One region of the Microbacterium aurantiacum genome, then DNA from elsewhere that is predicted to be linked to it. Evidence: predicted binding sites of a transcription regulator. Region 1 holds the regulator's gene; the other holds the start of a gene.
The links. Region 1 encodes HspR, which represses chaperone genes until heat shock. Its sites were predicted from a motif close to AAGTTGAGTCNNNNNGACTCAACTT; they were not measured.
Positions count from the first base shown of each region.

Region 2: a site for HspR is predicted at 11,821-11,845, ahead of KZC50_RS07250 (Hsp20/alpha crystallin family protein). Genes of this name have one in related genera too.

Region 1 covers NZ_JAHWXH010000001.1:1,056,126-1,070,613, forward strand. Annotated here, with positions in the region: gene KZC50_RS05015 (BCCT family transporter) at 1-1,082, shown strand, start outside; gene KZC50_RS05020 (MFS transporter) at 1,086-2,408, opposite strand; gene dnaK (molecular chaperone DnaK) at 2,733-4,601, shown strand; gene KZC50_RS05030 (nucleotide exchange factor GrpE) at 4,604-5,233, shown strand; gene KZC50_RS05035 (DnaJ C-terminal domain-containing protein) at 5,246-6,235, shown strand; gene KZC50_RS05040 (heat shock protein transcriptional repressor HspR) at 6,247-6,702, shown strand; gene KZC50_RS05045 (DUF2252 domain-containing protein) at 6,708-8,102, opposite strand; gene KZC50_RS05050 (potassium channel family protein) at 8,205-9,008, shown strand; gene KZC50_RS05055 (SHOCT domain-containing protein) at 9,009-9,383, opposite strand; gene KZC50_RS05060 (DUF6325 family protein) at 9,380-9,817, opposite strand; gene KZC50_RS05065 (SHOCT domain-containing protein) at 9,841-10,218, opposite strand; gene KZC50_RS05070 (DUF8691 family protein) at 10,309-10,521, opposite strand; gene KZC50_RS05075 (winged helix-turn-helix domain-containing protein) at 10,720-13,272, shown strand; gene KZC50_RS05080 (hypothetical protein) at 13,276-13,887, opposite strand; gene KZC50_RS05085 (glycosyltransferase) at 13,987-14,488, shown strand, end outside.
Region 2 covers NZ_JAHWXH010000001.1:1,556,178-1,570,665, forward strand. Annotated here, with positions in the region: gene KZC50_RS07205 (MMPL family transporter) at 1-683, shown strand, start outside; gene KZC50_RS07210 (amylosucrase) at 722-2,632, opposite strand; gene KZC50_RS07215 (ROK family protein) at 2,654-3,880, opposite strand; gene KZC50_RS07220 (ABC transporter substrate-binding protein) at 4,021-5,265, shown strand; gene KZC50_RS07225 (carbohydrate ABC transporter permease) at 5,298-6,224, shown strand; gene KZC50_RS07230 (carbohydrate ABC transporter permease) at 6,233-7,141, shown strand; gene KZC50_RS07235 (glycoside hydrolase family 13 protein) at 7,211-8,896, shown strand; gene KZC50_RS07240 (L-serine ammonia-lyase, iron-sulfur-dependent, subunit alpha) at 8,964-10,463, shown strand; gene KZC50_RS07245 (hypothetical protein) at 10,558-11,544, opposite strand; gene KZC50_RS07250 (Hsp20/alpha crystallin family protein) at 11,870-12,325, shown strand; gene KZC50_RS07255 (MarR family winged helix-turn-helix transcriptional regulator) at 12,396-12,833, opposite strand; gene KZC50_RS07260 (DUF2207 domain-containing protein) at 12,879-14,488, shown strand, end outside.

The DNA.
Region 1 (14,488 bases):
GCTGGGGCAACACGATCGACACGGTGGCCCTCGTCGGCACCCTCTTCGGCGTCGCGACCTCCCTCGGCCTCGGGGTCCTGCAGATCGGCGCGGGCCTCAGCGCCGCGGGCATCATCGACGAACCGAGCCTCGTCGTCCACATCGCGATCATCACCGTCGTCACCGTGGCCGTGCTCGGCTCCGTGCTCTCCGGGCTCACGCGCGGGATGAAATGGCTCTCGACGGTGAACCTCATCCTCGCCGGCATCCTCCTCATCTTCATTCTGATCGCGGGCGACACCACCTACCTTCTGCGCGAGTGGGTGCAGTCGATCGGCGCGTACCTGCAGAACTTCATCGGCCTCAGCTTCTCGGTGAGCGCGTTCCAGGGTGAGGCGGGGCAGGAGTGGCAGGCCGCCTGGACGGCGTTCTACTGGGGCTGGTGGATTTCGTGGGCCCCCTTCGTCGGTGTCTTCATCGCCCGCGTGAGCCGCGGACGCACCGTGCGCCAGTTCGTCATGGGCGTCCTGATCGTCCCCACCTTGGTCGGCATCCTCTGGTTCGCCGTTCTCGGCGGATCGGCGATCAAGATCGAGATGGATCAGCCCGGGGCGCTCACACCCGGCGGTGAGGTGGATGTCGAGGGCAGCCTGTTCGAGCTGTTCACCTACCTGCCCGGCACGCTGGCGCTCACGATCGGCGCGATCGTCCTGGTCGCGATCTTCTTCGTCACCTCCGCGGACTCCGGAGCCCTCGTGATGGGGATGCTGGCCACCGGCGGGAATCCCGAACCGTCGCGACCGGTCCGCACGCTCTTCACCTTCGCCACCGCCCTCCTCGCGGTCGCTCTCCTCATCGCCGGAGGACTCAACGCTCTCCAGACCGCGGCGATCCTCATCGCCCTGCCCTTCAGCGTCGTCATGCTGCTGATGTGCTGGTCGACGATCATCGCCTTCCAGCGCGAGCGGAAGCTCTACGAGAGGGCCCGTCGGCGGGAGTTCGTCGACCAGATCGGCGAGCACTACGGGCTCGAGGTGGAATCGCCGAACGAGAGCGGTCTGCGCTTCCCTTCGTGGTTGCGCCGGTCGCGGGACCCGAAGTAGCGCTCAGCCCTTCAGACGCTCCTGCGCCGCGCGCACGGGCAGGAGCATCACGAGTCCGAGCAGCAGCACCAGCACGATGCCCAGGATGCCGAAGGCCGCCGCGCCGCCGATGGTGACGAAGAGCGCGAACATCGTCGGAGCGAGGAACGACACTGCGCGCCCCGTCGTCGCGTAGAGACCGAAGACCTCGCCCTCGCGTCCCGGCGGGATGATGCGGGCGAGGAAGGTGCGTGAGGCCGACTGGGCGGGTCCGACGAACAGGGTGAGCGCGAGGCCCGCGGTCCAGAAGACGATCTGCCCCCCGTCGCGGAGGAAGAACACCAGGAGGCCGGAGATCACCAGGCCCGTGAGGGCCGCGACGATCACGGGTTTCGCGCCGAGGCGGTCATCGAGCGCGCCCACGGCGATCGTCGAGATGCCCGCGACGACGTTCGCCGCGATGGCGAAGAGGATCACCTCGCCCGGCGAGAAGCCGAAGACGGATGCAGCGAGCACACCGCCGAAGGTGAAGACGCCCGCGAGCCCGTCGCGGAACACGGCGCTGGCGAGGAGGAACCACACCGTCGGTCGCGATTCGCGCCACAGGCGTGCGACGTCGCGGCCGAGCCGCGCGTAGGAGGCGAAGAAGCCCACCTTCTCGCGGCGCGCGCCGGCCCCGCGGTACTCGGGCACGGCGAAGAGGACCGGGAGGGCGAACAGTCCGAACCACACCGCGGACACGATCATCGCGATGCGCACGGGGAGGCCGTCCTCGTCCGGGACGCCGAAGAGGCCCTGGATGAAGCCGAAGTAGACGATCAGCAGCAGCACGATGCCGCCGATGTACCCCATGCCCCAGCCGAAGCCGCTGACCCGCCCGATCGAGCGGGGCGTGGAGACCTGGGAGAGCATCGCGTTGTAGTTGACGCCGGCGAACTCGAAGAACACGTTGCCCGCGGCGAGGAGGAACAGCCCGAGCCAGAGGTAGGACGGATCGGGTTGCACGAAGAACATCGCGGCGGTGAGGGCGACCACCAGGTAGGTGTTCACCGCGAGCCAGAGCTTCCGCCGGCCGGAGGTGTCCGAGCGCTGCCCGGTGATGGGGGCGAGGAGGGCGATCAGCAGGCCGGCGGCCGCGAGGGCCCAGCCGAGCTGCGCCTCCACGGTGCCTTCGGGGCCGAAGCTGGAGCTGGTCAGGTAGACGGCGAAGACGAAGGTCGTCACCACGGCGTTGAACGCCGCGGAGCCCCAGTCCCACAGCCCCCAGGCGACGACGGCGCGGCGGCGGGTGCGTTCGGGGCGCGAGGAATCGGGCGTGGTGCGGTCGAGGTCTCCCGTGGCGCTCATGTCCGTCACGGTAGGCCGCGCGGGTGAACGCGCGGTGGCGCCGCGCCGGGCCGCCGCCCTGGCCGAGCGTGCACGGGGACGGAGATGCGCACGATGACGGACGAACCCCTGGCGCGGCATCCGTGATCTTGCACATCTCCGTGATCCTGCATGCGAGCCCGCGCCGCAGAAGTTGAGCCAGCTCGTATCAAGTTCATTTGACATGCGGAACGGGCGGGAGTAACGTTGAGCCATCGCGACTCAGGTTCCTCGGAAGAGGTCTGGGAACGCGAGCAGACTTCCATCAACCCGGACCCGTGGGTCCACACAGAAGGAGAGAAACACATGGCACGTGCTGTGGGCATCGACCTCGGAACGACGAACTCCGTCGTGAGCGTTCTCGAGGGTGGCGAGCCGAAGGTCATCGCCAACGCCGAAGGCTTCCGCACCACCCCCTCGGTGGTCGCCTTCACCAAGGACGGCGAGGTGCTCGTCGGCGAGACCGCCAAGCGCCAGGCCGTCACCAACGTCGACCGCACCGTCTCTTCGGTGAAGCGCCACATGGGCACCGACTGGGGCTTCGACGTCGACGGCAAGAAGTGGACGCCGCAGGAGATCTCCGCGCGCATCCTCCAGAAGCTGAAGCGCGACGCCGAGCAGTACCTCGGCGACACGGTGACGGATGCCGTCATCACCGTTCCCGCGTACTTCAACGACGCCGAGCGTCAGGCCACGAAGGAGGCCGGCGAGATCGCGGGCCTCAACGTCCTGCGCATCATCAACGAGCCCACCGCGGCCGCCCTCGCCTACGGTCTCGACCGCGGCAAGGAGGACGAGCTCATCCTCGTCTTCGACCTCGGTGGCGGAACGTTCGACGTCTCGCTGCTCGAAGTGGGCAAGGATGACGACTTCTCCACCATCCAGGTACGCTCGACCTCCGGTGACAACCGCCTCGGTGGTGACGACTGGGACCAGCGTCTGGTCGACTACTTCATCAAGCAGTTCAAGGACACCACCGGTGTCGACGTCTCGGGTGACAAGATCGCGCTGCAGCGTCTGAAGGAAGCGGCCGAGCAGGCGAAGAAGGAGCTCTCCAGCTCCACCTCGACCTCGGTCAACCTCCCCTACCTGTCGCTCACCGACTCGGGCCCCGTCTCGCTGTCCGAGACGATCACCCGGGCGAAGTTCGAGGACCTCACCAAGGACCTCCTCGACCGCACCAAGAAGCCGTTCGAGGACGTCATCCGCGAGGCCGGCATCAAGGTCGGCGACATCGACCACGTCGTGCTCGTGGGTGGATCGACCCGCATGCCCGCCGTCGCCGAGCTGGTGAAGAAGGAAGCCGGCAAGGAGCCCAACAAGGGCGTGAACCCGGATGAGGTCGTCGCCGTCGGTGCCGCCCTCCAGGCCGGTGTCCTCAAGGGTGAGCGCAAGGACGTGCTGCTCATCGACGTCACCCCGCTGAGCCTCGGCATCGAGACCAAGGGCGGCATCATGACCAAGCTCATCGAGCGCAACACCGCCATCCCGACCAAGCGGAGCGAGACCTTCACCACGGCCGACGACAACCAGCCGTCGGTCGCGATCCAGGTCTTCCAGGGCGAGCGCGAGTTCACCCGCGACAACAAGCCGCTCGGCACCTTCGAGCTCACCGGCATCGCCCCCGCCCCCCGCGGCATCCCGCAGGTGGAGGTCACCTTCGACATCGACGCGAACGGTATCGTCCACGTCTCGGCGAAGGACAAGGGCACCGGCAAGGAGCAGTCGATGACGATCACCGGCGGCTCGTCGCTGCCGAAGGACGACATCGAGCGCATGGTGCGCGAGGCCGAGGAGCACGCGGCCGAGGACAAGAAGCGCCGCGAGGCCGCCGAGGTCCGCAACCAGGCCGAGACCCTGTCGTACTCGATCGACAAGCTCATCAAGGAGAACGAGGACAAGCTCCCCGCCGACGTCAAGGAGTCGGTCCAGGCCGACGTCGACGCGCTGAAGACCGCGCTCGCCGGCGACGATGACGAGGCCGTGAAGACCGCGTTCGACAAGCTCAACGCCTCGCAGGGCAAGATCGGCGAGGCCATCTACCAGGCCTCGCAGGCGCAGGGTGAGCAGCCGGCCGACGCGCCGGCCGGCGACTCCGCCGAGGGCACCTCCTCCGCCACGGATGAGGATGTCGTGGACGCCGAGGTCGTGGACGACGAGGACGAGAAGAAGTAATCATGACGGACAAGGACTTCGACAACGAGGTCCCCGGCGGCGAGGACCCGGAAGCGCAGGCTTCCGGGTCCGACCCGCAGGTGGGCCGGAACGACGACAACGCGGGCGACGGGAGCGTGCCCGGAGACGTCGACGGTGACGACCTCACCGTCGACGACATCCTCGGCACCGACCAGAACATCGACGCCGCCGCGGAGGATGCCGTCCTCGCCGACCTCGAGTCGCAGCTGCTGGGCGACCTCAAGCGCCTGCAGGCCGAGTACGCCAACTACCGTCGACGCACCGAGGACCAGCGGGAGATCGAGATCGCCCGCGCCAAGGGGTCCGTCGCCAAGGGACTGCTGCCGGTCCTGGACGACCTCGATCGCGCCGCGAAGCACGGCGATCTGACCGAGGGCACCGCCTTCGCCGCGATCGCCGAGAAGCTCCGGGGCGTCGCCGAGCGGATGGGACTCGAGACCTACGGTGCCGCCGGCGAGGTCTTCGACCCGCAGCAGCACGAGGCGATCTTCCAGGCGCCGACCCCGGGTGCGACCGAGGCGACGATCCTCGAGGTGGTCGAGATCGGCTACCGCCTGGGTTCCGTCGAACTGCGACCGGCCAAGGTCGTCGTCGCGGTTCCGGCGGAGTAGACCGGAGGACACATGGCCAGTCAGGACTGGTTCGAGAAGGACTTCTATGCGACGCTCGGCGTGGCCAAAGATGTCACGGCATCCGATCTGAAGAAGACCTACCGGAAGCTCGCGCGCACGTATCACCCGGACTCCAATCAGGGCGATGCGAAGGCGGAGGCGAAGTTCAAGGAGATCAGCGAGGCGTACGCCGTGCTGTCCGACCCCGAGCAGCGTGAGGAGTACGACCAGATGCGCGCCATGGGCTCGGGCGCCCGCTTCACCGCGGGTGGCCAGGGTGCCGGCGGCTTCGAGGACGTCTTCAGCCAATTCGGTCAGGGTCGGGGCGGCGGTCGCTACCAGGCTCAGGACTTCGAGGACATCTTCTCGATGTTCAACCAGGGTGGATCGGGTTTCGGCTCCGGCCGGTTCGGACAGTCCACGGGCGGGTTCCGCGGCTACGGGGGACCCACCCGGGGTGCCGACGTCACCGCGCGCACGACGATCGACTTCGTCACCGCGACCAAAGGGGAGACCATCTCGCTGCAGGGCGAGGACGGCAAGCCGTTCAAGGTGAAGATCCCCGCGGGCGTCTCGGACGGTCAGAAGATCCGCCTGCGCGGCCGCGGCCGCCCGTCGCCGGACGGCGGGGAGAGCGGCGACGTGGTCGTCTCGGTCACGGTGCGCCCGCACCCGGTCTTCACGCGCGACGGGCTCAACCTGCGCGTGACCGTGCCGGTGACCTTCACCGAGGCGGCTCTCGGCGCCACGATCGAGGTGCCGACCCTCGGCGGCGATCCGGTCAAGCTCCGCGTCGCGCCCGGGACCCCGTCGGGTCGCGTGCTGCGCGTCAAGGGGCGTGGCGTCCAGACCGCCAAGGGCCTCGGTGATCTCCTCGCCGAGGTGCAGGTGGCCGTGCCCACGCACCTCGACGACCGCGCGCGCGAAGCACTGGAGAAGTTCCACGAACTCGAGCCCAAGGAGAATCCGCGCGCCGACCTCATGGCCAAGGCGCGCGGCTGAGAGGAGGCGGGGTGAACGAGCAGATCGATGACGAGGCCCCGATCTTCGCGATCGCCGTGGCCGCGGAGCTGTCGGGCATGCACCCGCAGACCCTCCGTCAGTACGACCGGCTCGGTCTCGTCGTTCCCGCCCGCACCCAGGGCGGGTCGCGTCGGTACTCCCTCCGCCACGTCGAGCAGCTTCGCGAGGTCGCCCGCCTGTCCGCGGACGGCATGAGTCTTCCCGCGATCGCCCGCCTCATCTCGCTCGAACAGCAGGTGCACGACCTGCGTCGCCGCGTCCGCGACCTCGAGCAGCAGCTCGATCGAGAACGCCAGTCCCGCCCCGGTGCCCGCGTCTTCGCGGCGGGGGCATCCGGTTCGGTCGTCACCCTGCGTCACGGCGCGCGGGTCCGTCGCGCCACCGAGCTCGTCGTGTGGCGCCCGCGCCCAGCCCCGCTCGAAGAGGACCCGCGCCGCGAGGGCTGACCGGGTCAGGCCACGCCGCGGTGGCGGCGGAACAGCTCCCAGTCGGCGTGGGAGAGCGCGGCATAGGCGTGGGACCACTCCAGGATCGCCTCGCCCGCCACCCGCCCGCCACCGAGGTACCCGGAGACCATCGCCGCGGTCGGCGACTGCCCGTGCGCGCGGGCGAGGGTCGCCGCGCAGGCCTGGGCGTACCAGACGAAGGAACCGTCCTCGAGGGTGTCGGTGTCGAAGCCGCCCTTCTTGTCGTGGAACTGGCGCACGTAGAACGACCGCTCCGCCTCGATGTCCGAGGGGACGCCGGAAAGGTGGCCGAGGAACGGATCCGACACTGCCTGCAGTACGCGCTGCATCGCCACGACCCGCCCGCCATCGCGGAACCGCTCGATGTACCGCGAGACCCCGGACGGCTGATCCGCGCCGCCGTACTGGATCAGCACGCTCGGACCCGCCTCCTTCGCCTGCAGGATGAGGGCGTTGCCGTCGCCGTCCTCCAAGCCGATCAGGTAGCACCGCGTGCCCACGCTCCCCACTCCGACGACCCGTCGGATCACATCGGCGATCGCGTACTTCTGCAGCAGCACCCGGATGTCGACGTTCGCCGAAGCCAGGTACGCGCTGAAGAACGTCAGCGCATTCCTCTCGACCACCGGCTCGACGTGCGTCATCGTCGGCGGCTGCTCGACGAACGTGAGCCGGCCGCTCTCGGCGCGCACGGTGAGCTTCCGCGCCGCTCGCGCGGACGTCCGCCGGTCGGCGTCCTTCACCGCCGCCCGTATCGCCGCCTGCGTCTCGGCATCCACCGCGCGCTCGGCGGCCACGGCATCGAAGTGGTCGTAGTAACGCTTCAGGGGACTCCGCTGCACACCGCTGCGCAGCGACCGCGCGTACGTGCGGACGGCGCGGAGGGCGGCATCCGTCACCACCTTCTCGTCCCGGGAGGTGGATGCCCCGGCGATGACGATGCTCGCCACGAGGCGCTTCAGATCCCACTCGAACGGCGCCCACGCCGACTCGTCGAAGTCGTTCAGGTCGAAAACGAGCGTCCGCTGGGGGGAGGCGAAGAGCCCGAAGTTCGCCACGTGAGCGTCACCGCACGACCCGACAGACAGTGTCGTCCCGGGGGAGCGGGCGAGGTCGGCGGCCATGAGCGCCGCCGTCCCCCGGTAGAACGCGAACGGGCTCTCGGCCATCCGCTCGGTGCGGATCGGGACCAGCTCGGGCACGCGCGAGGCATCCTGCGCGTCGAGGATCGCCATGGGGTCGCGCGTGCCGGCGGGGAGGTCCGCCAGCCGCTCGCGCGGCATCTCGTCGCGCGCCGCGCGACCCGCTTCGAGCTGCGCCGCGAGCGACGGAGGAGCGACCCAGGCATCGGCGACAGGGCTGGTCCGTTCGGGTGTCATGGGGTCAGTGTGGCACCGGGATCCGGCACGCGACACGGTCCGCGGGGTGATCCCGAGGGTGAAATCCACGGTCGCCCGCCCGGCGGTCGATACCCTGGCGACGTGACGCACGCCCCCACCGCTACGGATGCCGCGCCCCGGCGCGGGATGACCCTCGAACGGTGGCACGACATCACCTACTGGCCTCTCATCGTGGCGTCGCTGCTGTTCATCGTGGCCTACTCCTGGCAGGTGATCGCCGACCTGCAGGGGACGCCGTACCTCATCGCCCGCCTGGTGATGGGCATCACGTGGCTCGTCTTCGTCGTGGACTACCTCGTGCGGCTGAGCATCGCGAAGCCCCGAGGCGTGTGGTTCCGTCATCACATCTTCGATCTGCTCGTGGTGAGCGTCCCCGCCCTGCGGCCCCTGCGGCTGCTCCGGGCGCTGACCCTGCTGCACGTCCTCCAGCGCACCGCCGGCACGGCGCTGCGCAGCCGCATCGCGATCTACGGCATCGGCGCCGCCGCGGTGCTCATCTGGATCGCCGCGCTCGCGGTCCTCGAATCCGAGCGGGGCGCTCCCGGCGCGAACATCGAGAACTTCGGCGACGCCGTCTGGTGGGCGTTCGTGACGATCACCACCGTCGGCTACGGCGACTTCTACCCGGTGACGGGATGGGGGCGCTTCGTCGCCGTGCTGCTCATGATCGGCGGTGTGGCCGTGGTCGGCGTGGTCACCGCGACCCTGGCCTCGTGGGTGCTCGAGCGTGCCGCCCAGGGGCACGAAGACCAGGAACCGGCCACCCGCGCGCAGTTCCGCATCATCGCCGAGAAGATCGACGAGCTGCGCGGTGCCCCGCCCGGGTCCACTCCCGCAGACGACGAGGGGCCGGTCCCCGACGAGCCGACCCCTCGCACATCCTGATCAGCCCAGGAGCTTCGCCTTCGCCGCGGCGAACTCGTCGTCGGTGAGGATGCCGGCCTCCTTCAGGGCGCCGAGCTTCTGCAGTTCGCCGACGAGGTCGACGCCGCCCGCGGCGGGAGCCGGAGCAGGCGGCGCGGCAGCCGGCGCCGGTGCGGCAGCCTGCGCGGCCTGCGCCTGAGCGACGGCCTGGGCCGCTGCCTGCTCCATCGCGATCTGCTGCTGCTGCGCTTCGTACGCCTGCTGCTGCTGGCTGTCGTAGGCCTTCTCCTGCTGGCGCCGGGCCATCCCGCCCGAGACGGCGCTGGCCGTCCCCGCGACGACCGCCGTGCGCGCGGCGAGCCCGATGAGCCCGGGGCGTCCCATTCTCCGGATCATGATGCGTCCTCCTCGTCGTCGACGTTCGCGGTCAGGAAGGCGTTGACGATGGGTGCCGGGGTGGACTCCCTGGCGATCACCGCCCCGCCCGCGTCGTACAGGGCGGAGGCGAAGGCCTTGGCCCACAGCAGCTCCACCACGAGTATGGCCGCCGACGTGCCCGGGGCGACGTTCGCGGCAAGCTCCTCGATGTCGTCGATCCCCGCGAGGCCCGCGAGGTCGAGGGCGGGGACGCCGCCGTCATCCGTCGTGTCCGACAGCTCCAGGACTTCCAGCTCGCCCTCGGGCGAACGCCGTGCGTACACCAGATCCAGCACGTTGACCGTTCCCGCGGCGACGAGGTCGTCGATCGCGCGGAGGATCGCCGGTCCCGGCCGGTCCCCGTCGAAGGAGACGGCGTAGAACTCGATGGGTCCGTATTCGAAAGTGGTCATACCCGCTCCTTCGTCGTCCACGCTCAGGCGAGAGCCTTGGCCTTGAGGGCGTCGAACTCCGCTTGCGTGATGGTACCGGCATCGAGGAGCGCCTTGGCTTTGGCGATGTCGTCGCTCGGGCTCGACGTGCCGGCAGCGCTGCGGATGTAGTCGGCCTGCTGCTGGCGGATCTCGGCGGCCTGGGCGACCGAGCGCTGCTGCATGCCGCGTCCGCGGGCGATCAGGTAGACCAGTGCCGTGAGGAACGGGACGAAGATCAGGAACAGGATCCACACCGCCTTCCAGCCGCCGGCCAGCGAATGGTCGCGGAAGATGTCCGCGATGATCGAGAACACCACCATCAGGTAGGCGGCGAACACGAAGATCCAGAAGAACCACGCGATGAAGCTCCAGAGGTCCATGACTTCCCTCTCTCGGGGCAGACCGGGTCGTCCACCGTTGATCGGAATCTACGTTCCAAGCCCCCGGAGGTCGTCACCCCGCCGGGGTGATCAGTCCACGGCGACGCGGTTGACCGAGACGACCTCGATGCGGAGGTCGTCGAGCATCCGCAGGAGCCCGAGGAGCGCGGGCTGATCGACCACCGCCCCCCGGATCGAACTCGTGCCGTCGCCGCGGTCGCTGACGCGGAACCCGTCGAGGGCGGTCACAAGGGACGGACCCATCGTTCCGCGCACGACGACGTCCACCACGTGCTCGGTCATGGGTGCTCCTTCCCGGCGGGGCGCGCGATGCGCGGGTATGGATAGCGCAACGATGCCCGGATCGCCCTCGATCGGCCGTCACCCGTGTGGGATGATTCCCCCCACGAGCAAGGGGAACTCGGAAGGCCCACGATGCCCGATACGCATCCTGCCCCTCCGCACGCGGTGGACCGACCGGGGTTGCGGAGACGCCTCGACGTGGGCGCGCGCTCACCGCTGACCCTGCTGATCGCGCCGGCGGGCTCGGGGAAGACTGTGCTCCTCGCGCAGTGGGTGCACAGCCGTCCCGATCTGAGCGTCGACTGGTACCACTTCACCCCCGCGGATGCCGATCCCGCCCATTTCGCGCAGCGACTCGTCGCGGGTCTCGGGGCGAAGCACCCGGCGCTCGCCGATCTCGCCGCTCCGCTCGGCGAGGCGCGAGGAGGACTCGGCGTCGGACTCATCGACTCGCTCGTGGTGGCGCTGACGGAGTACGAGGGGGAGATCGTTCTGGTCTTCGACGACCTGCACCTGCTGCCGGGCCGCGAGATCGCCGACGATCTGTGGCGTCTCGCCGAGCGACTGCCGCCCCACGCGCACATGATCGTCTCGTCCCGGGTCGACCCGGGACGCCGATGGAGCACCCACCGCCTCGAGCATGCGCTCGTCGAGATCCGCCAGTCCGATCTCGCGCTCGACGACGTCGAGACCGCCCGCGTGCTCGATGCCATCGCTGGAGAGACCGTGCCGGTCGACGCGGTGCGGGCGATCCGCGAGCGGACCGAGGGGTGGGCGGCCGGCATCCAACTCGCCGGTCTGAGTCTGCGCTTCCGGGGTGGAGCCGACCCGGATGCCCTCGCCGACGCCTTCGCCGAGAGCGACCGTCTCGTCGTCGACTACCTCTCCGAGGAGGTGCTCGCCGCCCTGCCCGACGGTCGCCGCCGCGCACTGCTGTGCCTGTCGGTCGTCGACGAGCTGACCGGGCCCCTCGCCGAGGCCCTCTGCGGCGGCGGCGATCTCGACCAGGTCGGCGGCGGGGAGGAGCTCCTCCGCTCGCTCGTGCGGGAGTCGCTGTTCGTCGCGCCCGTGGAGGGCTCTTCCGGTAGGTACCGGTTCCATCACCTCATCCGCGACGTTCTGCGCTATCGCCTGCGCGCGGAGGATTCGCGCGCGGAAGAGGTCCTCCTGGGGCGCGCCGCCGATTGGTTCATCGCCGAGGGCGGCAGCGCGGTCGCCATCGACCTCCTCCTGCGCGCCCATGCGTGGGACCGCGCGCTCGCGCTCATCCTCGGACGGGGGCGGGAGGTCTACGAGCGGGGGCACGCTGCGACGCTGGCGCGATGGCTGGCCGCCGTGCCGCCCGACATCCGCCGCCGCAACGAGCACGCCGAAGCGCTGTACGCGGTGAGCCTCGGCATGTCGAGCAACGCGGCGGAGGCCGAGGCGGTGGCCCGGTCGCTGCTCCTGGACGGAGTGGATGCCGGAGTGGAGCTGGTGCTGCGCACCTACATCGCCGCGGCCGTGCAGTTCCGTCCGCATCCGGAGCTGTACCTCGGCGAGGCGCGCCGTGTGCTGGAGATGATGGACGACCGGTCGGATCTCGTCACGCCGCCCCTGATGGGTCTCGGGCACCCGACGCTGCTGCGGACCCTGGCGCTGGTCGGCGGCGGCCGGGCGCTGTTCTTCCTCGGCCGGTTCGGAGAGGCACGGACCTGGCTGCGTCGTGCGGCCGCATCGCCCGGGGGTCAGTACCCGCCGTACCGCGTGCACACGCTGGGCTCGCTCGCGCTTCTGGAGGCGATCGCCGGTAATCTGCGTCTCGCCGAGGACCTCGCCGATGATGCCCTGTCACTGGCCGCCGACACCGATCTGCTCGCGCACCCCGCGCCCGCCGACGCCTATCTCGCGCGGGCGGTCGTCGCGGTCCAGCGCGGCGAGCCGGAACAGGGCGCTCTGGTCTGGGAGGAGGGGATGCGGCGCGCGGAGGCGAACCGGCGGACCTCCCTGGTCTGGGTGGGGTACGCCGTGGGTCGCCTGGTGGACCTGGATTCCACCGTCGATCGGGCGGCTCCCGAGAGTGTGCCCGTTCCCCTCGCGCGCGTCATCATGGAGGTCGTCCGATACCGTCTCGCGCGGGAAGCCGGCGAGCCCTTCGCCGCCATCCCGCGCCAGGCCCGTTGGTCGTCGCTGGCGTTCGAGGAGGTCGCCGCGCTCCTCGCGCGCGGTCACTCCGCTGCGGCGCGCGCACGCCTGGACGAGCTGGCGATCGACGTCACGACGGCCGAGCCGACGGCGGTGGTGGAGTACGAGCTGTGTCGGGCGTGGGCCGCGGCGGAGGCGGGTCGCGGCGCACCGGCCCAGGAGCACCTTCGTGCGGCGCTCGCGATCGGCGAGCGCGAGGGGCTCGTGCACGGATTCCTGCGGGCAGGCCCCGCGGTCCTCGCGCTGGTGGCGGGGCTTCCGGAGAACCCGGGCGCGTTCCGACGCCGGGTGCTCGAGCGTGCACGCCGACGCTCGACGCGCGGCGAGGGTCTCCTCGCGGAACCCCTGACCTCACGCGAGCAGGAGCTGCTGGCCTACCTTCCGACACGGCTGACCAACGTCGAGCTCGCGCAGCGCTGCTACGTCTCGGTCAACACCATCAAGACCCATGTGTCGCACATCTACCGCAAGCTCGGGGTGCAGGGGCGCAGCGCCGCCGTCGCGCGCGCCGTCGAGCTGGGCCTGCTCCCGGAGACCACGGTCGAGCTGCATCCGACCGCGCGCTGAGGCTCAGGCCGGGTCGATGCGCAGCATGCCGGGCGTCTCGCCCGCGGGAAGGTCGTCGACGACCCGGAGCGTGCGCACCAGGTCGTCGACGGAGGAGATGAAGATCCCGAACCGCTCGCGGTCGGGCGACATCGCCGAGACCGTCACCAGGTGGCTGCCGGTGTCCCACGTGTAGGTCGCGGTCGGTGAGCCGCGCCGCTCCGGGTCCATCGGGTTCGGCGCGCCGAAGGGGAGCTCGAGCTTCTCGCCGGTGCCGAGGTGCGGGCTCCGGAAATCCTCGGTGTCGTCGTACTCCATCGGCATCATCGCCCGCGCCGCCCGCACCTGGGGAGTCGCCTCCTGCAGCTGGGCGATGACCACGCCCAGCTCGGGGTCGGCCTTCCACACCCACACGAGCATCCGCCCCGCCATGCGCCGCATCAGCAGCGGCGCGGCCTGGCTCGCCGCCCACGCGGCCACCGAGCTCCCGGGTCGCTCGGTTGCGCCCATCGCCGAGTTCGCCTGGGTGAGCAGCATCCGGATCGCCGCCTTCCGGTGACGACGTCCTCGGAACCCGAAGGATCCGGTCACCGGAACCCACAGAGACGTGTCGGCGTGCGCGTCGAGTCGGGACATCGCCCCAGCCTAAACGGCGAGTCTGAACCCCTCCGGTACAGTGGGACCGCGCCTCAGCCATCCCCCGAGCGCTCCGCCGCACAGACAGGCCCCGCACACGTGACCGACCCTGCGACGACCGACGACACCGCCGCCTCCCGGCGCCCGTTGAGGATCCTCATCGGCGCCGACACCTTCCTCCCGCACGTCAACGGAGCCGCGCGCTTCGCCGAGCGGCTCGCTGCCGGCCTCGTCGCGCGCGGCCACGATGTCCACGTCATGGCCCCGAGCGACGGTCGCCGCAACCACGGGACCCGCACGGAGGTGATCGAGGGGCAGCCGATGACGATGCACCGCCTGCCGTCGTACCGGTACCTCCCGCACGACTGGCTGACCTTCGTGCTGCCGTGGCGTTCGAAGCACTACGCGCGGAAGGTGCTCGACACCGTCCAGCCGGATGTCGTGCACATCCAGTCGCACATCGTCATCGGACGGGGCCTCGCCCGCGAGGCGCGCAAGCGCGGCATCCCGGTCATCGCGACGAACCACGTCATGCCCGAGAACATCCTCGACTTCACACTGCTGCCCGATGCGCTGAACCGCGTCGTCGTGAAGCTCGCGT
Region 2 (14,488 bases), 500 kb from region 1:
GGCTCGTCGGCGGTCTCGACGCCCGCGCCCTCGACGTCGCCGACGCCCAGGCCCGCGACCAGGCGCTGGTGATTCCGCTGATCCTGGTGCTGGTGTTCATCGTGCTGGTGATCCTGCTCCGCGGGTTCGTCGCGCCGATCCTCCTGCTGCTGGCCGTGGTGGCGAGCTTCTTCTCGGCCGTCGGTGCCAGCTGGTGGCTGTTCCAGACGCCGCTGTTCGGCTTCCCCGCGATCGACACCAACGTGCTGCTGTTCAGCTTCCTGTTCCTCGTGGCGCTCGGGGTGGACTACAGCATCTTCCTCGTCACGCGCGCTCAGGAGGAGGCGCGCACGCGGGGGACGACCCAGGGCATGATCCGCGCGCTCGCCGCCACCGGTGCGGTGATCACGAGCGCCGGCATCCTGCTCGCGGCGGTCTTCGCCGTGCTCGGCGTGCTGCCGCTGATCACCCTCACCCAGATCGGCATCATCGTCTGCATCGGCGTGCTCATCGACACCCTCCTCGTGCGGACGGTGATCGTGCCGGCGCTGGCGTTCCGGACGGGCGACAAGTTCTGGTGGCCGCGTCGTCCGGAGGTGACGGATGCCGCCGCCGCCGAGGCCGGTATCGACGCCTTCACCGCCCTGGAGGTGGAGGAGGAGGAGACCCGCACGTCACGCCGGAAGAAGACCGTCGCGGTCTGACCCTCACGGCTGCTCGCGGCCGGTGATCCCCGTCCCGCTCAGGCGTGGGCGGGGATCACCCGCAGCCACACGAAGCCGTGCGGCGGGAGGGCGAGACCCTGCGTGAGGTCGCGCATCTCCAGACCGATCAGGTCCCACGCCTCCGGCAGGAACCCGCTCAACGTCAGCGGGTCGACGAGGACGAGGTCGTCGCCGACATTGGCGAGCACCAGGACGACCGACGCACCCTCCTCCTCGCCGCGGCGCTGGAATCCCAGCACCGAGGGAAGATGCGCGTCGAAGCCCACCAGGGCGTTGCCGGCCAGTTCCGGCGTGGCCGCGCGCACCCGCACCAGCTCGGCCATCCGCGCGAACACCTTGCCCGCGGTCGTGGTCGGGTCCGCGCTCTCGGCGTAGCGGTCGGCCGGGTAGGCCGGACGGTTCACCCACCGGCTGTCGTCGGCGGTCGCGGGGTCGTCGCGGAACCCGTAGTCGTTGAGCTGGGCGACCTCGTCGCCGAGGTACAGCAGCGGGATCCCACCCGTCGACATCGCGATCGCGTGCGCGAGGATGACGCGGTCGATCCCGCCGGCGTCCCCGGCCTCGATCCCGGCGAGGGAAGCGGTGGTGCCGGTCACGCGCGCGTCACCGGTCTTGGGGTTCTCCTGGAACGGCACGCCCCGCGCGAACGTGCCCGGGAAGCGGCCGACGTAGAAGTCGTTGAGGAACCGGCGGTGGCCGAACCCGTCGATGCCGAGCTCGGCGGCATCCTCGTCGGCGAAGGTCCAGCCGATGTCGTCGTGATTGCGGACGTAGTTGACCCACGCGGTGCCGTCGGGCAGGGCATGACGCCGCTCCAGCGCCTGCTGCAGGAGGCGGGCGTCCCGGGTCGCCAGGGCCTCCCACGTGAGCGCCATCTGCAGCGGGTTGTACGAGATCTGGCATTCGCCGGGGGAGATGTACTGGATCACCTCGTCCGGGTGGACGATCGCCTCGGACTTGAACAGCAGGCTCGGAGCCGCCATCCGGAGCACCTCGTTGAACGCCTGGAGGAGCAAGTGCGCCTCGGGGAGCGACTCGCACGTGGTGCCGAGCTGCTTCCAGATGAAGGCGACGGCGTCCATCCGCAGGATCTCGACGCCGCGGTTGGCGAGGAAGAGCATCTCGCCCGCCATCGCACGGAAGACGGCGGGATTGGCGTAGTTCAGATCCCACTGGAAGTGGTAGAACGTCGCCCAGATCCACCGGCCGTCCTCCAGCTGCACGAAAGCGCCGGGGTGGTCGTCGGGGAAGATCTCGCGGACGGTCTGCTCGTACGCGTCCGGCATCTCGCGGTCGGGGAAGATCAGGTAGAAGTCTTCGTACCCGGGTTCGCCGGCGATCGCCTTCCGTGCCCACTCGTGCTCGTTCGAGGTGTGGTTGAAGATGAAATCCACCACGAGGGAGATTCCGGCGAGCCGCAGTTCGGCGGCGAGCTCGGTGAGCTCCTCCATCGTGCCGAGGGCCGGGTTCACGCGCCGGTAGCTCGACACCGCGTAGCCGCCGTCGCTGTTGCCCTCGGGGCTGTCGAAGAGCGGCATCAGGTGCAAGTAGGTCAGCCCCAGCTCCTGGAAGTAGGGGATCTTCTCGCGGATGCCGGCGAGCGACCCCGCGTACCGGTCGACGTAGCAGACGCCGCCGAGCATGCGTTCGGACTGGAACCACTCCGGATCCTCTTCGCGTCGCTCATCCAGCGCCTTCAGCTCGAGCGGGCGCGCGCCCCAGGACGCGGCCGCCTCCGCGACCACGGCGCTCAGCTGCTCCTGCGCGTCGGGGCGCTCGCCGTACAGGCGGCGGAAGAGTCCGTGCAGGGTCGGGAAGTGCGCGTCGAAGCGTCGACGGAACGCGGGATCCAGAGTGCCGGCGAGGTCTTCCGCCGCGGCGAGGGCGGCGGTGCGGTCGACGTCGACGTCGGTGGCGAGGTGGGTCATGGTTCTCCTGTCGCCGCGATGCTAGCGCGACGGTGCGGTCAGGGGGGTGGAGGCGAAGGCGAGCAGGTGGGTGCGGGCGGACTCCGTGGCCGCGGCGACCGCGCCGGCGGCCACCACGTCCGCGCCGAGCGGGGAGGCGACGAGGTCCGGTGCGGGGAGGTGCATCTCGCTCTGGATCATCGTCCGCGCGGGCACGAGTGCGGACTCGATGCTCTCGGCGACGGCGCCGCAGAAGATGATGCGCTCGGGATCGAAGAAGCCGCCGAACACGGACGCGATCCGCGTGATGACCCGCGCCGAGCGGGCGATGATGTCGAGGGCGTCCGGGTCGCCCTCCCGCGCCGCGGCGAACACGGCGGGTGCGGTGAGCTCCGAGGGCGGCAGCCCGGCGAGGCGGCTGCGCGAACCGATGCGCCCCTGCTCCGCGGCCTGGCGGGCCCACGTAGCCACGTGGACGCCGATCCCGTCGACGCTGCCGACGCCCGTGACGTGATCGAAGGGGATGAGCTCGCCCGCACCGCCGTGGGCGCCGCGGAGGAGGTGGCCGTCGATCACGACGCCGGATCCGAGGCGGTCGCCGGCGAGGATCGCCACGAAGTTCCGGCATCCGACCGCCGCGCCGTGGACACTCTCGGCGACGGCGGCGAGGGAGGCGTCGTTCTCCACGCGTACGAGCGGTGCCCACGGCGCCGCGGTGTCGGCGAGATCGGGATTCATCCGGTACCAGAAGTCGTTGTGCCGCGCGGGCGAACGTCCGTCGGCGTCGACGGGTGCGGGCACGCCCACGCACACCGCCACGACGTGCTCGCGGGCGATCCCGGCGTCGGCCAGAGCCTCGTCGATGACGGCGGCCACGACGTCCTGGCGCCGGACGGGATCGTCGAGGTCGGTGGTGAGCTCCCGCGACACGCGGGTGAGTGGGCGCCCGCGCAGGTCGGCCACGGTGGCGATGACGTGCGTCCTGCCGGCATCCACGCCGACGACGGATGCCGCGTCCGGTCGGAACGCGAACCGACGCGCCGGGCGTCCCTTGCGGTAGTCGCCGCCGACGCGGGCGTTGGGGAGCTCTTCGACCACGCCGTAGCGGATGAGTTCGTCGATGGCCTCGATCGTCGTCGATCGGGTGAGCCCGACGCGGGGCATCACGTCGTTGCTGGTGAAGGTCTCGTCGTCCCACACGGCGGTGAGGACGGTCTCGACGGAGGCGCGAGCCGCGCGAGGGACCCCTGTCGCATCGATGTCGGACATGCCCTTGACCTCCCCGTCCTTCTCCTGCATTATTGTCCACGTCACATTGATTCGGAGAAAAAATATAATACCCGCATCAAAACGGCCCTCGGAAGGACAACGACGTGCTCGACCGATCCCACCCACCCCAGCGCACCCGGATGCGGCGCACCGCGGCATCCGTGCTCGCGACCGCGATCGCCGGTGCGCTGCTCGCCGGCTGCGCCGGAGCCTCCGGCCCCGAGGTTGTGCGGTTCCACCTCAGCAAGCCCGAGGCGATTCCGTACTTCCGCGACCTCATCCGCGAGTACAACGCCTCCCAGGACGACGTCGAGGTGATCCTCGACAGCTCCAGTAACCTGCAGGCCGGCTTCCTCCGCGGCAACCCGCCGGACCTCGGGCTGCTGAACTACAACATGGAGATGGCGCGCTTCATGGAGCGCGGTGCGCTCAGCGACCTCTCCGACATGCCGGAGGCCGAGCGCATCCGGCCCGAGGTGCAGGACCTCGTCGACCAGTACGCGACCTATCCCGGGCGCACCAGCGTCCTGCCGTACTCGGTGATGGCGGCATCCGTCATCTACAACAAGGAGATCTTCGCCGAGCAGGGCCTGGAGGTCCCGCAGACGTGGGACGAGTTCATCGCCGTGTGCGACGCCCTCACCGAGGCCGGGATCACCCCGATATACGGCACCTTCAAAGACCCGTGGACGGTCGCGCAGGGATCCTTCGACTACACCGTCGGCGGTGCCGTCGACGTCGCGGAGTTCTACGACGCGCTGAACGCCGAGGGTACGGACGTCGGTCCCGACTCGGAGGTGTCGTTCCAGAAGACCCTCCTCGATCCCGTCGAGCGGATGACCCTCCTCGCGGACGAGTACACCAATGCGGATGCCGCCAGCCGGGGCTACGGCGACGGGAACCTCGCATTCGCGCAGGGCCAGGCGGCGATGTACTTCCAGGGCCCGTGGGCCTTCGGCGAGATCGCCAAGACCTCGCCGGACCTGGAGCTCGGGACCTTCCCGCTCCCGATGACCGACGACCCCGACGACCTCGAGGTGCGCGTCAACATCGACCTCGCGGCGTGGATCCCGGAAGCCTCGCGCAACCAGGAGGGAGCACGGGAGTTCCTCGCCTACCTCTTCCGGCCCGAGGTGATGGACGCCTACAACGCCGCGCAACTCGGGTACGGCACGACCGTGGACGCCGCGCCCGTGACCGATCCCCGCATCCTCGGCATGAAGGAGTACTTCGACGAGGCGCGGTTCTACCAGGGCGCCTCGAAGGCGATCCCGCTCACGATCCCCGCCGAGAACTACCTCCAGGGCATCGTCCTCGGCGCGAATCCCGAATCCACGCTCGCGACCATGGACGCCGACTGGGCGCGCCTGGCCCTCCGGCAATAGACGGCCTCACCAGACGAAGGAGTCGACACCTCATGGCCACCACCACCGCCACCGTCACGGCGCCACCCGCGGGCCGCGCCGCGGCCGTCCCCCGCCGATCCCGGCGCCGGGTCGAGCCGATCTACTACCTGTTCCTGCTGCCGAGCCTGATCATCTTCACGCTTGCCATCACCCTGCCGGCGATCATCGGGATCTTCTTCAGCTTCACCAACTCCATCGGGTTCGGGGAGTGGGAGTTCATCGGCCTGATCAACTACATCGCCCTCTTCTCCGACCCCGCTGTGCTGCAGAGCTACCTGTTCACGTTCGGGTTCGCCGCGGTGACCGTGCTCGTGGTCAACGTCGTCGCTTTCCTCCTCGCGGTGGGGCTCACCTCGAAGATCCGCCTGAAGACCGGGCTCCGTACGGTATTCGTCATTCCGATGGTGGTCTCGGGCATCATCATCGCCTACGTCTTCAACTTCCTCTTCTCGACCTCCGTGCCCTCCGCCGGCCAGGCGCTCGGCATCCCGTGGCTGAGCGAGAGCATCCTCGCCAACGCCGACCTGGCCTGGCTGGCGATCGTGCTCGTCACCGCGTGGCAGGCGATCCCCGGAACGCTGCTGATCTACATCGCCGGGCTCCTCTCCATCCCCGGCGACGTCTACGAAGCCGCCGACATCGACGGAGCCTCCAAGCGTCAGCAGCTCCTGCGGATCACGCTGCCGCTCGTGGCCGGGTACGTCGTCATCAACGTCATCCTCGGCTTCAAGAACTTCCTCAACGCCTACGACATCATCGTGGGCCTCACCAACGGCGGACCGGGCACGGCGACCCGTTCGATCGCCATGACGATCGTCACCGGATTCACCGGCGGCGACTATGCCTACCAGATGGCCAACGCGGCCTTCTTCTTCGTCATCATCATCGTCATCTCCCTGGTGCAGCTGCGCATCGCCCGTGGAAGGAACGCCCTCTGATGTCCGTCATGCAACCCGCCCTCGTCGTCGAAGACGTCGACGCCACCCGGGTCCTCGAGGGCGGCAGCCCCCGCCGGCCCCGCCGGAGCGGAGGTCGCGACCGCGGCAGCTGGCCGCTCACGATCGTCCTGATCCTCTGCGCCATCACCGTCATCATCCCGCTCTACGTCACCGTCTCGATGGCGTTCAAGACGCAGGGGCAGGCCGTGGACGGCAACGCCTTCGCGCTGCCCGCACCGTTCAGCCTGGACGGGTTCGTCACCGCCTGGACGCTGACGAACTTTCCCGCGGCCTTCACCGTCTCGGTGCTCATCACCGCCTTCACCGTGGCCGGAACGATCATCCTCGCCGCGTGGGCCTCCTTCGCCATCTCGCGCAACTGGGACAAGCGCCTGTTCCGGTGGTCGTTCTTCTACCTGCTCGCGGCGATGTTCATCCCGTTCCCGGTGCTGGCGCTCCCGCAGATCCAGCTGACGGGGCTCGCGGGGCTCGACAACCCGGTGGGGGTCACGATCCTCCACATCATGTTCCAGCTGAGCTTCAGCATCCTGCTGTTCACGGCGTTCCTGCGGTCGATCCCGGCCGAGCTCGAGGAGGCCGCCCGCATCGACGGCGCCTCGACGTGGCAGACGTTCTGGCGCCTGACCTTCCCGCTGCTCGCGCCGATGAGCGCGACGGTCGGCATCTTCGCCTTCCTCGCCTCCTGGAACGACTTCATGATGCCGTCGCTGATCATCTCGGACCCGGCGATCCAGACGCTGCCGGTGGTCCAGAGCATCTTCCAGACCCAGTTCAGCAACAACTACAACGTCTCGTTCGCCTCGTACCTGATGGCGATGGCGCCCGCGATCATCGTCTACCTCTTCACCCAGCGCTGGGTGATGGAGGGCGTCACCCAGGGGGCGGTCAAGGGCTGACCGGCCCGCCCCGCACTCTCCGTCCGAACCGTCCACACCCCTCGCTCGAAAGAAAGGCATTCTCCCCTCGTGAACACGCTCGCCCCCGCGCACCCCCGCATCGCCGCCGACGAGACCGAGACCTGGTGGCGCCAGGCCGTGGTCTACCAGGTCTACCCGCGCAGCTTCGCCGACGCGGACGGCGACGGCATCGGCGACCTGCCGGGACTGATCTCCCGCGCCGACCACCTGGCCGAGCTCGGCATCGATGCGGTGTGGCTGAGCCCGTTCTACCCCTCAGCACTCGCCGACGGCGGGTACGACGTCGCCGACTACCGCGACGTGGACCCGCGCCTGGGCACCCTCGAGGACTTCGATGCCCTGGTCGACGCGCTCCACGCCCGCGGCATCCGGGTCATCGTCGACATCGTGCCGAACCACAGCTCTGACCAGCACGTGTGGTTCCAGGAGGCGCTCGCCGCCGGGCGCGGGTCGGCCGCCCGTGAGCGCTACATCTTCCGCGAAGGGACGGGGCCGGACGGCGCGGAGCCCCCGACCGACTGGGAATCGGTGTTCGGCGGGCCGGCGTGGCACCGCGTCGCCGACGGCCAGTGGTACTTCCACAACTTCGCGCCCGAGCAGCCCGACTTCAACTGGGACCACCCCGAGGTGCGCGAGGACTTCCTGCGCACCCTGCGGTTCTGGTCGGATCGGGGTGTCGACGGCTTCCGCGTGGATGTCGCGCACATGCTGACGAAGGACCTCAGCGAGCCGCTCCCCACGCGCGCCGAGCTGGAGGTGCTGCCCTTCGACGGGCACCACCCCCTCATCGACCGCGACGACGTGCAGGAGATCTACGCCGAGTGGCGCGCGGTCTTCAACGAGTACGACCCGCCGCGCACCGCCGTCGCCGAGGCGTGGGTGGATGCCGCGCGCGTGCCGCGCTACGCCAACCCGCAGAGCCTCGGCCAGGCGTTCAACTTCCAGCTGCTGCAGGCCGACTTCGACGCGGGCGAGTTCCGCCGCGTCGTCACGCACAACCTCGAGCTCGCCGCGGCCTCCGGATCGTCCAGCACGTGGGTGCTGTCGAACCACGACGTGGTCCGCCACGCCACGCGCTACGGGCTCCCGCCGCTCGGCGAGGAGCACCGCGGGCGCGGCGCCGAGAAGCACGGGTCGGCGTGGCTGCGGCGCGGTGCCGATGAGGCCGAGCTCGACCGGATCGGCGGCCTCCGGCGTGCGACGGCGGCGACGCTGTTCATGCTGGGGCTGCCCGGTTCGGCCTACCTGTACCAGGGCGAGGAGCTGGGTCTCCACGAGGTCGGCGACATCCCGGCAGCCGACCGCCAGGACCCCACGTTCTTCCGGACCCAGGGTGAGGAGATCGGTCGCGACGGATGCCGCGTCCCCCTGCCGTGGTCGGCCGAGGGGTCGTCCTACGGATTCGGCGACGGGCAAGCGCACCTGCCGCAGCCGGCGTGGTTCGCCGAGGTGGCGGCGGATCGCCAGGTAGAGGACGAGGGCTCCACCCTCGCCCTCTACCGCCGGGCGCTGCGCCTGCGGCGTGAGCTCCAGGATGCCGAGGACCTGACCTGGATTGACACCGGTCGCGACGACGTGCTGCGCGTCGCGCGCCCGGGCGGATGGGAGATCGTCACGGTCTTCGGCTTGGAGCCGTACGACCTCGGCGACGCCGGACGCATCGTGCTCGCAAGCGTCGCGCCCGAGGGACGCCGCGCCGCGGGGGAGAGCACCGTCTGGCTCGTCGCCGACTGAGGACGGCTGTGCGGGGTCCCGCCCGCTGGGGGGCGCGGATTCGCGGGACCCCGCATAGCCTGGAGCGATGAGCGCCTACATCTCGGCGTTCGAGCTGTTCTCCATCGGTGTAGGACCCTCGAGCTCCCATACGGTCGGTCCGTTGCGGGCGGCCGGCGACTTCGTCTCCCGGCTCGACGACGCCGGGGTGCTCGACCGCGTCGACCACGTCACGTGCGAGCTCTACGGCTCCCTCGGGGCGACCGGCATCGGCCACGGCACCCCCGACGCGGTCGTGGCGGGCTTGCAGGGGCACGTGCCCGAGACCGTCGATCCCGCGCTCGTGCGCGGAGCGTGGACCACGTGGCCGGACGACGCGGAGCTGTCGCTCGGCGGGCGGCGCGGCATCCGCTTCTCCAAGGACGACGTCGTCCTCTCTCCGCGCACCCGCCTGCCGGGGCACCCCAACGCCATGACGTTGCGGGCGACGGATGCCGGCGGCGCGGTCGTCGGCGACGAGACGTACTACTCCGTCGGGGGCGGGTTCATCCGCCGCGACGGGGAGCCGCCCGCGGTGCGCGCGGCGGAGTTCCCCCTCGACTTCGCCAGCGCCGAGGAGCTGCTGGCGGTGTGCGACGAGCGCGGGATCAGCATCGCGGAGGCGGCACGGCTCAACGAGCAGGCACTGCGCGGCGAGGAGGAGCTCGCTGAAGGCCTCGACGCGATCTGGGCCGCGATGTCGTCGTGCGTCGAGGCGGGGCTCCGCGCCGACGGGGTGCTCCCGGGGATGCTCCGGGTCCGCCGGCGGGCGGCGGCGATCCGCGCGCAGCTGGAGGATGCCGAAGCCGGCGGACACCGGGAGCTGCCGGGGGAGTGGCTCGGTGCGTTCGCGCTCGCCGTGAACGAGGAGAACGCGGCCGGTGGGCGGGTCGTGACGGCGCCGACCAACGGGGCCGCCGGGATCCTTCCCGCGGTGGCGATGTACTGGTGGCGCTTCCTCGCCGACTCGGGGCTCGGGGCGGGGAACGCGGTGACGCCCTACGGCGAGCTCGTCGGCAGCGCGCTCCTCGGGTTCGGTGCGCACGACGGTGGCCGGTCGGGGGAGGGAGAGCTCGCGGACGAGGACGCCGTGGCCGACGCGAACCGGCGGCGCGGCATCCGTCGGTTCCTGCTGACCGCGACGGCGCTCGGATCGCTCTTCAAGGCGAACGCGTCCATCTCGGGCGCCGAGGGCGGGTGCCAGGCCGAGGTCGGGTCGGCGTGCGCGATGGCGGCAGGCGGGCTGACGGCGGTCATGGGCGGGACGAACCGCCAGATCGAGAATGCGGCCGAGATCGCCATGGAGCACCACCTCGGGCTCACGTGCGATCCGGTCGGCGGGCTGGTGCAGATCCCGTGCATCGAGCGGAACGCCATCGCGGCCTCGACGGCGGTGACCGCCGCGCGGCTGGCGCTCCGCGGCGACGGGAGTCACTACGTCTCGCTGGACGCGGTCGTGGAGACCATGCGTCAGACCGGTATCGACATGTCGACGAAGTACAAGGAGACGAGCGAGGGCGGTCTCGCCGTCAACGTCATCGAGTGCTGACGCGCGGGCGCCGGAGTTCGGCGTGCGCGTTCATGTGGCAGTCGTCGCCCCCTCCCCGTTCGCGAGGCGGCGAGAACTGCCACTTGAACGTACGTCATCGCGGGCGCGTGCCATCCCACCCTCGGCGTCGGAGCACATCGTCGACGATCGCAACCGCGGTGCGCCGGTGGCGGACGTGCCGCGCGGTGAGGCGGACCACCTCCCATCCGAGCGCCGAGTATGCGGCGTACTTCTCGATGTCGCGGTCCCACTGCGCGCGGTCCACGCGGTGATGGTCTCCCTCGATCTCGACGATCGTGCGGTAGGTGGGGTAGACGAACTCGCTGATTCCGACGAGGCGTCCCTGACGATCGCAAACCTCGACGTCGAGATCGGCATCAGGAAGGCCCGCCGCAGCAGCATCGAGGCGGTAGTCGGTCTCGAGCGGTGAGGCGCTGCCCTCGCGGATGAGTTCGAGCGCCGTGCGGAGCTTTCGCGCGCCGATGCGGCGGCCGGCAGTGAGGGAGGCGCGGAGGTCGTCGATCGTCGCGAGGCGCGCGTGCGGCATTTGTGATCCGACTGAGTCGCGTGGGACGCGCACGAAGGCATCGCCGAGGATGACGAGCTCCCGGACGTCGAGTTCGGCGCCGAGCATCGACCACGTCGAGGGCGGGTCTGTCACGGGCAGGTCATCGACCGTCGCGATGCGAGCGAGGTCGCGAGAGACCTTCACACCGCGGATGCCGCGCCGACGCGGCGCGCGCACCGGGTCGGGGACCGCGACCACGAGGTCGGCGCCCGGATCGACGGGTCCGCCGAGGAGGACGGCTGCGGTCCGCCCGGCGAACACCGCGTGCGCGGGCATGATCTGGGCGTAAGCAACCGCGAGGCGGCGGGTGCGCTCGCGGATCGTGCGCTGCCGCCAGAGGGGATCGATGACGGATGCCGGCGGCTCGGCATCCGTCACGGCTCGTACTCCGCGGAAGGGTGCGGAGAGATCCCGCGCGCGAAGGCGCCGAGGTGTGACACCGGCGGCCTGCGCCTCGGCGCACGAGAAGGCGGGACCGAGGCCGTCGGGCAGGGGGCGTGGTGCGACGGGCATCGGCCCACCCTTCCGCGTGTACCCCGGTCTCGCGGGTCCGTGCGCCCGTGTCTGTGTGCGGTGCGCCCCCACCGCATCGATGCCGCTCGCTGGGGAGGAGGGGCGCCGTTGTCCCTTCGCTCGCCTCGAGTGGCAGCCATGGTCGCCTCGGCGCGTATGAGGCGGCGAGAACTGCCACTCGAACGGGCGCCGGCGCGGAGCCCTGTTCGCCGAGGGCGAACGCGAGCGAGAGGGCGAAAATCTGGCACTCGACACCCGAGAGTGCTAATCTCATCGTAGTTGAGTCGAGTGGACTCAACTCTGGACCATTCGAGAGGAGAACACCATGGCCACGTACGACCCCTTCCGTGACCTCGACCGCCTCGCCACGAGCCTCTTCGACACGCGCCGCGGCCCGCGCCGCATGCCGATGGACCTCTACCGCGACGGCGACCACTACGTCCTGACCGCCGACCTCCCCGGCATCGACCCCGGTTCGGTCGACGTCGACGTCGACGGCCAGCTGCTCACGATCCGTGCCGAGCGCACGCTGCCCTCCGGCGACGGCGTGAAGTGGATCACGCGCGAGCGCGAGGCGGCGAGCTTCCTGCGCCAGCTCAACCTCGGCCAGGGCATCGACACCGAGCGCATCTCGGCGAACTACAGCAACGGCGTCCTGAGCGTCACGATCCCCGTGAGCGAGAAGGCCAAGCCCCGGAAGATCGAGGTGATGGCCGACGGCACGAGCCCCGTCATCCAGGCGCACGAGAGCGCTGACGGTCCGCAGCCCGTCGAGCAGTGATCGCTTCGCCGACTCCGTGAGAGGAGCCCGTCCGCACCCTGCGGGCGGGCTCCTTCGGTGTTCGGGGGCGTCAGGCCGACGCGGGCCGGCGACGGAGCTTCGCCGTGAGGTCGCGCAGCTGGGCGAGCTCGGCGTCGTCGAGAGGGGACATCCGTTCCGCGATCGCCTTGCCGTGCGCGGAGGCGACGCGTCGGAAGACGGCGGCTCCGGCATCCGTCGCGGTGACGAGCGAGCCGCGTCGGTCATCGGGATCGGCGCATTTCGTCAGCAGTCCGCGCGAGACCATGCGGTCGACGAGTCGCGAGACGCTCGGCTGGCTGATGAGCATGTTGGCTGTCACGTCGCGGAGGCGCGCGGTCATCTCCGGCCCACGGGTGACGGTGAGGAGCACGTCGTACTCGGCCTGGCCGAGCTCGTCGTCGAAGTCGCTGCTGATCTCGTGGAACACCTCGTGCTGCGCCCGGAAGAGGCTTTCCCAGGCGTCGATGGCGAGGCGGCGATCAGTCATGCAGACCAGGGTACGGCCGAGAGGGCCTCGCCGTAGGCTGGCCGCATGGCGACGCGCAGACTTCGGTCACTTTTCGGTGCTCGAGCGGCGGGGGTGGTCGCGATCGCCGCGGCCCTCACCGCGACGACGGGGATGATCGGTGCGGGTGCGGCATCCGCCGAACCGGTGAGCACGGTGTCGACGGATGTCGACGACTTCACGTTCGACAGCATGGATGTCGACTACTCCATCGGCCGCGGTGAGGACGGCGCGAGCGCCCTGACCGTGGCGGAGACCTTCGTGGCCCGCTTCCCCGAGTACGACCAGAATCGCGGCATGCGGCGGATCGTTCCGGACTCCTATCTCGGCGCCCCGCTGAATCCTCGGCTGATCTCGATCACGGATGCAGAGGGGAACCCCCGCGCGAGCGAGACCGACAGCGACGACGGCGCCTACGCGATGACCTCTCGCGCCGACGACTACGTGCGCGGCGAGCAGTCCTACGTGTTCACCTACACGCTCGACAACGTGGTGCGCTTCTTCGACGACACCGGAGTCCAGGAGTTCTACTGGGACGTCAACGGTGTCGACTGGCCGCAGCCCTTCGGCGAGGTCAACGCGACTCTCCGGGTGCCCGCGGAGCTCGCCGACGCCCTCACCGGCGATCAGGCCTGCTACGTCGGAACGCAGGGATCGACGCAGACGTGCGACATCTCGGTGCAGCCGGGGCAACTGGGCGCGGTGCTCATCGAAGCCTCCGCGAGCGATCTCGCGCCGTACGAGACGATGACCATCGCCGTCGGCTTCGCACCCGACACCTTCACGCCGTTCGACGGCAACTACGCCGCCTCGCCGCTCGGATGGCTGCAGGCGATGTTCGGCGCGCTGGGCCTCGGTGCGCTGGGATGGGCGATCGCCGTGCGCCGTCGCCATCTCCGGGATGCGCCGGGGCGTCCGACGATCATCGCCGAGTACGCCCCGCCCGCCAATATCGACGCGCTCGAGAGTGCGGTGCTGCTCGGCAAGACCGCCAAGGCGATCCCGGCGGAGGTGCTCGAGCAGGCGGTCGTCGGCAGCATCCGCATCGAGGAAGCCGGTAAGAAGATGTTCAGCGGGGTGAAGCTGAAGGCGGTGCTGATCGATCCGTCTCGCGCGGACGGCGACGGGCGGATGCTGCTCGACGGCCTCTTCCCGCAGCTGGTGCCCGGCGCGGAGTACGAGTTCGGCTCGTCGGACACGCGGTTCTCCACGGCGGCGCGGAAGATCCTCAGCCTCGCCGACAAAGAGCTCACGACGCGGGGTCTTCGCCGACCGGTCCCCGCCGGGAAGCGGGCGTGGCCGATGGTCCTGTCGATCATCGCGGCGATCGGCGCGACCCTCTTCGGGGTGCTGGCCCTGGAGGCGTTCCTCTCGCCGGCCGTGACGGTGCCCATCCTCATCGGGTCGTTCATTCTGGTCTTCATCGTCGCGGGGCTCGTCTCGCGTCGACCTCTGACATCCGTCGGCGCCGAGACGAGGGATCACCTGGCGGGACTCAAGACCTTCATCGAGTGGGCCGAGGCGGATCGGATCCGCATGCTGCAGTCGCCCCGGGGGGCGGAGCGTCGCGCGGTGGATGCCAAGGGGCGCCAGATCGATCCCGACAACCCCGGTCAGATGCTCGTGCTGTACGAGAA